DNA from 3 places in the Peribacillus sp. V2I11 genome. Region 3 is predicted to be linked to each of the others. Evidence: predicted binding sites of a transcription regulator. Region 3 holds the regulator's gene; each other region holds the start of a gene.
What was found. Region 3 encodes Rex, which represses fermentation and respiration genes when NADH is low (regulators of the CRP and FNR family bind a similar motif). Its sites were predicted from a motif close to TTGTGAAATATTTCACAA; they were not measured.
Positions count from the first base shown of each region.

Region 1: the regulator Rex is predicted to act here: its motif matches at 1,640-1,657, upstream of qoxA (cytochrome aa3 quinol oxidase subunit II).
Region 2: the regulator Rex is predicted to act here: its motif matches at 1,367-1,384, upstream of QFZ73_RS16225 (LptM family lipoprotein).

Region 1 covers NZ_JAUSYW010000001.1:1,762,543-1,765,830, forward strand. The annotation lists gene qoxB (cytochrome aa3 quinol oxidase subunit I) at 1-515, opposite strand, end outside; gene qoxA (cytochrome aa3 quinol oxidase subunit II) at 589-1,521, opposite strand; gene QFZ73_RS08445 (hypothetical protein) at 2,683-2,997, opposite strand; gene QFZ73_RS08450 (S1C family serine protease) at 3,260-3,288, opposite strand, start outside.
Region 2 covers NZ_JAUSYW010000001.1:3,327,953-3,331,240, forward strand. The annotation lists gene QFZ73_RS16215 (LysR family transcriptional regulator) at 1-527, shown strand, start outside; gene QFZ73_RS16220 (hypothetical protein) at 847-1,023, shown strand; gene QFZ73_RS16225 (LptM family lipoprotein) at 1,609-2,313, shown strand; gene QFZ73_RS16230 (M20 family metallopeptidase) at 2,864-3,288, shown strand, end outside.
Region 3 covers NZ_JAUSYW010000001.1:2,028,310-2,031,597, reverse strand. The annotation lists gene abc-f (ribosomal protection-like ABC-F family protein) at 1-258, opposite strand, end outside; gene moaC (cyclic pyranopterin monophosphate synthase MoaC) at 392-898, shown strand; gene QFZ73_RS09635 (redox-sensing transcriptional repressor Rex) at 932-1,591, shown strand; gene QFZ73_RS09630 (YdiK family protein) at 2,203-2,415, opposite strand; gene QFZ73_RS09625 (CPBP family intramembrane glutamic endopeptidase) at 2,412-3,137, opposite strand.

The DNA.
Region 1 (3,288 bases), 270 kb from region 3:
AGAGGGAAGTAAGATGTCCAACCTGCATCAGGAGAACCACCGACTACGAAAGAGATGTTAAATAGCATTGCCCCCATGAAGAATAACCAGAAGCTTACTGCGTTCAGACGTGGGAATGCTACGTCACGCGCTCCAATTTGCAATGGTGTGACAATGTTCATTAACCCAATGATAAATGGCATAGCCATGAACAGGATCATGACGACCCCGTGTGTTGTAAATACCTCATTATAATGCTGTCCATCCAAAAGACCGTTATCTGGAATAGCTGTTTGAGCACGCATCATAAGGGCATCGACGCCACCACGGAAAAGCATAAGCAGTGCTGCCAAGATGTACATGATACCAATACGTTTATGGTCAACGGTTGTTAACCACTCACGCCATAAGTAACCCCATTTTTTAAAATAGGTAATTCCGGCAACAACCGCAATCATGGTTAAACCAATGGCAACCATGGATGCATAAATCGCAGGACTTGGATGAGGTACGGCAAATCGATCAAAGTAATCCATACTTTTGTGACTCCTTTCAGGAAAATATTCCTTATCTTGTATACCTAGTTGTTTTATCGAACGAAATTAATTCTTAATGATCATGATTCATGTTGCTGTGTTCTGAATGTTCCTCGTGTGAATCCTTGGAATCATTTTCTTCAGTATCAGAAGATCCGTGGTTACCATGACCAGCATGTTCCCCTTCAGGAGCTGGTGAAAACTCTAAGTGAGTTCCAGTGTAAGTGGATTGTCCCACATGACCAGGTTTTAATAATTCATTGAATTTTTCCTCAGTGATCGGTTTAGCAGTAGCTTTAATTTCATCTACCCACTTATCGTAATCTTTTGCTGACAGTACATTAACGTTGAACGTTTGTTGAGCAAAACCTGAACCACTGAAGTTTGAATTTCGACCCATATACTCTCCTGGTACATCAGCTGCTAAGTGCAACGTATTAACCATGTTCGACATCGCGTATTTTTGTCCTCCAAGTTGCGGAATCCAAAAACTGGAGATTGGACCGAATGAGTAAAGTTTAAATTCAATTGGTCGGTCAGTTGGTAAAAACAGATAGTTGACCGTTTCGATATCTTCTTCCGGATAACTAAAATGCCACTTCCAGTTAGAAGATGAAGCATAAATTACTAACGGTTCTTGATCTGCGTATCCTTTAGGTGTTGCCTCCACTTCATTTGTTGTTTTAACAGTAACAACGGATAGGAAAGCGACGATCAAAATTGGGATCGCAACCCAAATTATTTCAAGAACCTTACTTCCTTCAATATGAGGCGGTTCATAATCGTCACGCTGTTTGGAAGCACGATATTTCATTATCATGAAGATATACAGTACCATAACGACAAGGACGACAAAGGCCATTGTCCATATCGAAATCATAATAACATCTGCTTGTGTTGCAGCTACTGGCCCTTTAGGGTCCAAGACCATTAATGGGTTATCGCAACCGGTTAGCACAGTGGCAATTGTAAAAAGTATAGTTAATAGAGCCCATTTTATTTTCATAGTACTACCCCTTTCTTACATAATAAAATTCCAATTGGTAATTATTCGGACAAAGTGTTACCAAGTTCACAAACCCGACATACCAATATTAATCCCAAGTTTAAAAAAAGACAATATAAAGTGACATCTGTCACATAAAGTTCAATAAAGAGCAGTAAGAAGATGGTAAATGAACAGAAATGTTCGAAAATCTTCAGCAAATGAAATATAATAATTGTTTAATAAATTACCTATGGAAATTCACTTATTAGTACAGAATTGCTGATAGGATCGGTCACTTTCCCTTTAATATTACTCTAATATAATGAAAAAAAATTTTCACATTATATCACCGCGTTTATTGCCTTAAGACTTATAAAGATTATGAATTATATTACCTATCCTGTTAATTAGGTATCTATCATTGGAAAACATGATTTATAGCCGATTTTTTTCACTCGGCCATGGAAGTTGGTAAATGGTAGCCGCATTGTACACGATGTTGTTTCCATGCTTCAATACCCTTATGATCCAACACTGGTCAATATTATATATATATAAGGAAATAACGAGTGTGAAATGTAATTGGTTTTTTTCTCCTCGCAATACTTATTGTCCTGTCAGGATTCCTAAACAGCCGTTTAGCAGTAGTCGTGGGTGAAGTAATTCAGGGGTCAGTCAAACTAGTTACAACTAGTCAAGCAATATCAGTAGGACAGGACAAAAACCATTTTACAAAAAAGTACATTTGGTGGTTCAATAAACTTCGGCTTTTGGAAACTCACTACTCAAAAATCAACGACATCCCTTTTGTATCTTCTAGGAAAAGTGCATAAAAAAACCACAAAAAAAGGACTTTTTAAAAGTGTCCTTTTCTCGTGGGTATCGTTTAAAATGCAAAGTGAAAACTTCCTGGCGTTCAGCCAGTTTGGTTTGAATGTCCAAGCACATCGTATGTATTTCAAATACAAAGGGTTACTTGAAATTTTTTTGGTACATGACGAGTGCAGTATATTTTATTGAATTAAAAAGTAGCCAACTGATAATTAACCCAAGTCCTCCACAAAATGAAAGCGCATTCAATCATTCGGATCACGTTGACTCAAATTCTTTAGAAAGGCGTTCATCCATGTTAGTAAATCTGATGATAGAATGCAAATTCATTATGCTATATTCCTCGTTTTAGTTACTGAATTCTGTACTTCTTTTTGTTTGAGTGTTAGCCTTTGACTTCATTTTTATGATTTTAGTCGTTTCCGGTACAATTCTCTCACCTTTATGTGTTTTCATTACCATTTCTTCTGTCAGGACAAAAAATATACCAACTAGAAAAATTGCAGCTGCGCTTAGTGTGATGGCGATTCCCACGGCGGTAAATATATAATCTTTATTGTAATCGCTTACAAAGAAACTTAAAGCAAAAATAATAATTCCGATTACACAACCTGTGCCCGATACCCATTTCACTGCATCTAACATCTTCTGATTAGCTTCCATAATTTCATCCCCTTTCTTTCTATTTTATGACATTTCACAAATTTGTCAAATCTTTTCTATTTTTTAACATATTCACAATGAAAACCTTGACAAATAGAACGCGTTACTATTAGCTTTTAGGTATTCAAGACTATATGAAAAATCTGCAAAACAGTGCAAATACACTATCTATTTTTTCCGATATTATCCTTTTCTATACTACTAAAAACTCCTTGACTTCCAATTAAAAGCCCCTGATGAATAATCAGGGGCTAACTAATTTCTATGGTTTTTGCAAGGTTAACGTTACCG
Region 2 (3,288 bases), 1.3 Mb from region 3:
ATGTTGATACGGGCTTCAGTACGGAAATGATGGAATTGCTTATGCAAGGTGAGATTGATGTTGCGATTGTAAAAGGCGATTATGAGTGGTTCGATGAAAAGTTTCTTCTTGAGGAAGAAAATATATGCATCATTTCAAAAGATGAGATACCTGTTGATAGCCTTCCAGATTTTCCGATGATTAATCGTAAAGAACCGAATGTTTTGCTGCAATATAGAAATATATCGCAAATTCCCTCTGAAAAAAGTATTGATCATTGGTGGAATGAAAGGTTTACATCTCCTCCTCTGGTAATGATGCAAGTGGACAGCTATGAGACATGCAGGGAAATGGTAAAAAGAGGGCTAGGGTATGCCATTATTCCTCGTGTTTTTTTGCAAAAAAGTGATGATTTGTTTTCCCATGATTTGATCTTAAAAAATGGAGAAGAGATAAAAAGAAGAACATGGATGTTATACCGGCAATCATCTTTACAATTAGCCAGTGTTTCCAAGTTTGTGAGTGAAATTAAAAAGCTATATTGCTAAAGGAGATATTGATTCTACGCCAGTTTGAAGGCTATAAGAAGAGAGGTAAAACAAAATAGACCCCTAGAAGCTTAAAGGAGCCAATTTAACCATAGGTGAATCTAACGATAACTTGGAAAAGCATTTGTGAATTATTTAGACAAAAAGCCAACGAATTCGTTGGCTTTTTGTCTGTGCGATCATTTCAATTATCATACATTCAAATTAGAGAAAAAAATACCCTTCTTAAACTAAACTGGTAGTTTAGCTAAAGAAAAATTGTATTACTTTTCATCAATTAGGAAAAGATATAAATAATAGCAAGAAGGAGGGAACAGAGATGGAAGTAAATATGAGTGTTGAAGAAGTCGTGAATCAAATTTCTGAATTAGTAGAAAAAGAAGGGAAGCCACCTCGAAAGAAAGAGGTAAAGAAGACAGATCCGGAGTTAATGAAAAATGCATTGTATTATTTTCCTAGTTGGGATACTGCAGTAGAACATAGCATTGGATCTTAACCATAAACGATACATAAACATTTATTTTTAAATTAGTATATATAAGGAAAGGGAAGTTATGAAGGCCGCCAATTGGCGGCCTTTTGAACGTGTGATTCCTTACATTATCATACATTCAAATTGGTTTTAAAAAGTACTCCTTATTCAAACTATCTATCAATTAGGATTTCTTGTCTCAATTAGGGAAGATTATTTCCGGCAAGCCCGTATTAATGTCGATGGCTTACGGATGCGTGAAGCGTTAACTGGTGAAAACGATGTATTAGAACAATTTTTTGATGTTGAACATGTTTACTGGAAGGCGTCTTTGTTATAGAAAAAAGGGATATTAAATAATGCCTTATTGTGAAATGATACTTATTAACTTAATAAGTAGTTTTTCCTTGAAATTAGTAACTGAATCAATTTCATAATATAAAAAATAAAGCCAAATGCACAATTTCTTATATATTTTCTCGGAAAGAGTGGAGAGTATCGATCTTTTTTAAGTCTATAAAGTCTGATACTAGCAAAGAAGCATAGTGTAACTTTTTTACATATGGGACCGTATAATAATTTGTTAAAACACATGAAAAGAGGGTTCCAATGAAAAAGATATTGTTGATTTTGGCAGCCGTTATTTTGGTAACAGGACTTAGTGCTTGTAAAGGAGTCCAGGAGGAAAATAAGGAATCTCCACCAATTTCAGAAAAGCCAAATGATAATCCTAAGCAAACCGACGGTCAAGATGAAGATCCTCCAGGTGAATCGGTCGATGATCTGACAAAAGATCGGCCAAATACGAAAACGGATATGATCATATTAGAAGGTATGGAAGAATCATTCCAATTCAAGCTTCATCATAGTCAGGCATTGGGATTCTCAACCTACATCGTGGATGACATGGTCGTTGAAGAGGCTAGTTCTGGTGAAGGAGATGCAATGATTGTTTTTGCAAATTTTGCAGGCAAGAGAAATGAGGATGCCAAAGTTCAGATATTTTCCAAAAGTGAGGGTACGAGTGCGACAATAGAAGAACAGGCGGAGTTTGCGAGGGAAGTTGTGATAAGCAACGACTTTGAGATTAAACAGCGATCTGATAATACGCCTAACCGATTTGATTGGTCTGAGGCCGAATTTGACATTAGCCGGAAGGGCAGTAATTATTCAATATTGGGTACAGTGTCGGTTTTTCAACATGGCGACCGCGTTTACTATGCGATAGTTCAATACCCGGAGGATTATGAAGAAGGCTTCTTACCGCGGGTTGTAAAAATGTTTGATGATATCGTATGGTATGAAGCACCTTAAATGAGTATCCGAAATTGGGTACACCATTTTAACAGAGAATGGTAATATATTTGTCCAAAAAGGGGGGCATTCAAAAAACTTTGATAGCAGCCTTTTTTCTTTCTTTTGATTAATTAATTGAGCCCCAATTAACTCTAATTTCAACTCTAATTCAGTCTTAGCCTAATTTCTCAGAATTTTAGTGAGAAATTAGGCTTTTTTACCTTTCATTATCCTTAATGTTGTAAATCCGCATTTTCCTAACTTTACTCCATATAAAACAGTAAAAAATCATTGATTATAACTAATTCTTGTTTTGAAACTATGGGGATCCCCATAGAGTTAATCCCGTTAAAGCTCCATGCTGGTTCAAAAAATGAGACCACGCATAACCCCTTTTTGCATTCGGAAATTTCAGTGATTTTATAAATATTCATAGTAGTTACTATATTAAACTATAAAAAAATTTTTTAGTTTCATAAAAAAACCTTAATTTTACTTATCATTAAAGTGAACGTAATATTTAAAAAGAAACATTTAATTTTCAGAATTTTATGGAGGTTGTATATTTATGTCAATACATGTTGCGGAAGGAAAGAAATCGATTCAAATGGCAGTTGATGCCCGTGATGCTCAATTACGTGAGCTTGCATTGAACATTCATGCTCATCCAGAACTTAGTTTCCATGAATATAAGGCAGTGAAATGGTTGATGGAGCCTTTAAAGAAGGCCGGCTTCTCGATAGAAAAAGGGGTCGCAAATTTAGAAACTTCATTCAGGGCAACATGGGAGGGGGATCACGGTGGTCCAACGATTGCCATTTTAGCTGAATATGATGCACTGGCAGGACTAGGCCATGGATGTGGCCATAATATTATTGGAACATCAGCCATTGGAGCCGCATTGGCACTGAAAGATGCTCATCCTGACCTTCCGGGGAAAATCGTCGTATTGGGGACCCCTGCGGAAGAGGAAGGCGGAGGGAAAATTTTGAT
Region 3 (3,288 bases):
TTCATCCCATATGGTCAGATCGGATTCCAATCCCGTATCCTGGGCCATATAGCCGATGGTGACGCCTTTTGGTTTGATTATTTCCCCGCCATCATGGGAAAGCTGCCCGGCTATGATTTTTAGCAGAGTGGATTTACCGGCGCCATTTCGGCCGACAAGTGCAATTCTATCTTTATTTTGAACTTCGAGCTTCATATTTGATAAAATAAGTTCAGCTCCATAATATTTCGATAATTGATTGATTTGTAACAAAATCATAGATTTCACCTCAATTGATTATTGTTAGTGTAACGTATTTTAGTTATTATCGGCAACAGCTTGGTTCCAAGCTAAAAGAAAAGCTGTTACATAAAGTGGAATAATAGTGTATTATTTAGGAGGGGTTACTTAAATGGGAGACTTAACGCATTTTAATGAACAGGGCAGGGCCAAAATGGTCGATGTGAGTGCTAAGCCTGAAACAACCCGGACGGCTGTAGCTCAATCGAGCATTTTATTGAATGATGAAATATATGAATTGGTCACGAACGAGAAAATGAAAAAAGGTGATGTACTGGCTGTTGCACAAGTTGCAGGAATAATGGCCAGCAAAAATACATCCAATATAATTCCGATGTGCCATCCCATTGCTCTGCAAGGGGTCAATATAGCCTTTGATTGGGAAAAAGAAGAACAGGGATATAGGCTTAGGATTGAAACGGAAGCTAAGACAAAAGGCAGTACAGGTGTTGAAATGGAAGCGTTAACAGCTGCATCCGTGACTGCCTTGACTGTTTATGACATGTGTAAGGCCCTTGATAAGGGAATGGTGATCGGGCCTACATTCTTAGTGGAGAAAACAGGCGGAGTTTCCAGTAACGATTATAAAAGACAAGTAAAACAAACAGATACAGATTAAGTTGAAAAGCATGTGTGAAGGCGGGGAAGAACAATGAACCATGACCCAAAGATACCGCAGGCGACAGCCAAAAGGTTGCCATTGTATTATCGATTTTTAAAGAACTTACATTCCTCAGGCAAACAAAGAGTTTCCTCGGCAGAGCTAAGCGAAGCTGTAAAAGTGGATTCTGCTACCATTCGCCGTGATTTTTCCTACTTTGGCGCGCTTGGGAAAAAAGGCTACGGCTACAATGTCAATTATTTATTATCCTTCTTTAGAAAAACACTAGATCAAGATGAATTGACCAAAGTCGCTTTAATCGGGGTAGGAAATTTAGGAACCGCTTTTTTAAATTACAATTTCATGAAAAATAATAATACAAAAATTGAAATGGCTTTCGAAGTTTCTGAAGAAAAGGTCGGCAAGCGTATAGCTGATGTGCCCATCTATCATATGGATCAAATCGATACATTATTGCAGGAAAATAATATTACTGCGGCTATATTGACAGTGCCTGCACAGGTAGCCCAGACGATAACAGATCGTCTAGTCAAAGCTGATATAAAAGGAATATTGAATTTTACACCTGCACGGCTGACGGTGCCTCCATCCATAAGGGTTCACCACATTGACCTGGCCGTGGAGCTTCAGTCGCTCATCTACTTCCTGAAACATTATCCTGTAGTGGAAGAAGCCGCATTGGAGGAATGAAAAAAACGCTGCATCATTGCAGCGTTTTTTTATTAAATCTTTTCTGTTTGTCTACAAAATGGGGGTGGAACGTTCGCATCCCAAACCATGATTTTAAAAGAAAACTAGATTATCCTTCATGTTTTTTACTTTTTTGGAGTGCAATTTAAACGTTGATTTCCACTCCAGGCACTCGCTTTCCGCGGGCGGTCCGCCCTCGGCGCTCTTTGCGCCTGTGGGGTCTCACTTGGACGCGCTTTTCCCGCAGGAGTCTCGTACCTTCCGTTCCAATCAACTGTTTTTTAAAATTTAGATAGAACCCCTTTGTCTACAATCGGAGGTTCGGAACGGTCTTATCCCGAAACATGATTTTAAAACAAGACTAGATTATCCTTAATGGTTTTTTACAGTAATTCTTATTAGATTGAAGAAATTTGCGACACTCCTGCCGAATAACTGGCTAGCCGAGACCCCACAGGCGCTTGCGGCGAGGAGGCTTGGCAGACAGTCGGCGGAAAGGGAGCGGATTTCTGAAATCAACTGGAACGTTTTTCAAATAAAAAGACTGTAGACAAACTCAATTTTCATCGAGTTTGTCTACAGTCTGAACGCTGTATCATTACAGCGTTTTTTTATTTTTTCTTATTTTTTTGTGCGGCTTTAATCTTAAAGTGCAGCATGATCATGCGTAATCCCGATCCAAAGTCAAGAGTTGCAATAAGGACAAGTATGTAGGCAAAGATTCCCCATCCAGAAGAATTGACGGTTTGAATCGCGATAGCGGTAAAAAGAGCTCCTAAGCCTGCATAGATGATGCCCATGAATAATGGTGATTGACGTTTCATAATAAACCTCCGATGAAGGCCTGTGCAGTATCTAGCATCTTCTCAATATCCTCCCGATATACCACTTGAAGGATGATAACAAGCGTATTCATCGCAATATGAGCGCTCATGGAAACGAGAATGCGGCCTGTTTTTGCATAAAGGAAAGCAAAGGTGAAGCCCATTGCTGTATATAAAAGAAGATGTTCAAATTCACCATGCGCCAAGCCGAAAATAACTGAGCTGATTAAAGCTGAAATAAAGAAGTTAAAGCGTTTATGAAGTGATCCGAAAATGATTTTCCGGAAAATTAATTCTTCCAATATAGGTCCAATTACTGAAGTGACGAAAATGACCATGGGGACTTTGTAAATGAGTGAAATGAGTTGCTGCGTATTTTCAGATTCAGACTCCACCCCAAGCATTTGTTCAATGCTGCCGGCAATGCTTTGCGCAAAAAGAGCCATGAAAACTCCTGCAATTGCCCATAATATGGACATGGGAACGGAAGTTTGGTTTCTCGTGTCCAACTTTTCCCTCATATCTTTTCTCATTAAAAAAAGAATCAAGAATAAAGCAGCGAGAAAACTGAAAACTATCCAGTATGCTGCAGACTTCACATCGAGTTCATCAGCCGGCATTCCGGTATAAGACCCGATCAGCATGAAAATGGGTACCCCAACAATACTGGATAATTGCATGGCAATATAAGTGATGATGACGAACCAATATTCTTTTTTCAAAAATGAAAACTCCTTTTATTTAGTCACCCATTCCGCTTGGAACATATGGGGACAATCTATAAACGCATACTCCAAAATGGTATCAAATATTTAGGCAGAACACCACTTAAAGGTACCCCTAACAAAACATTTTAATTACTTTGTTCAGTAA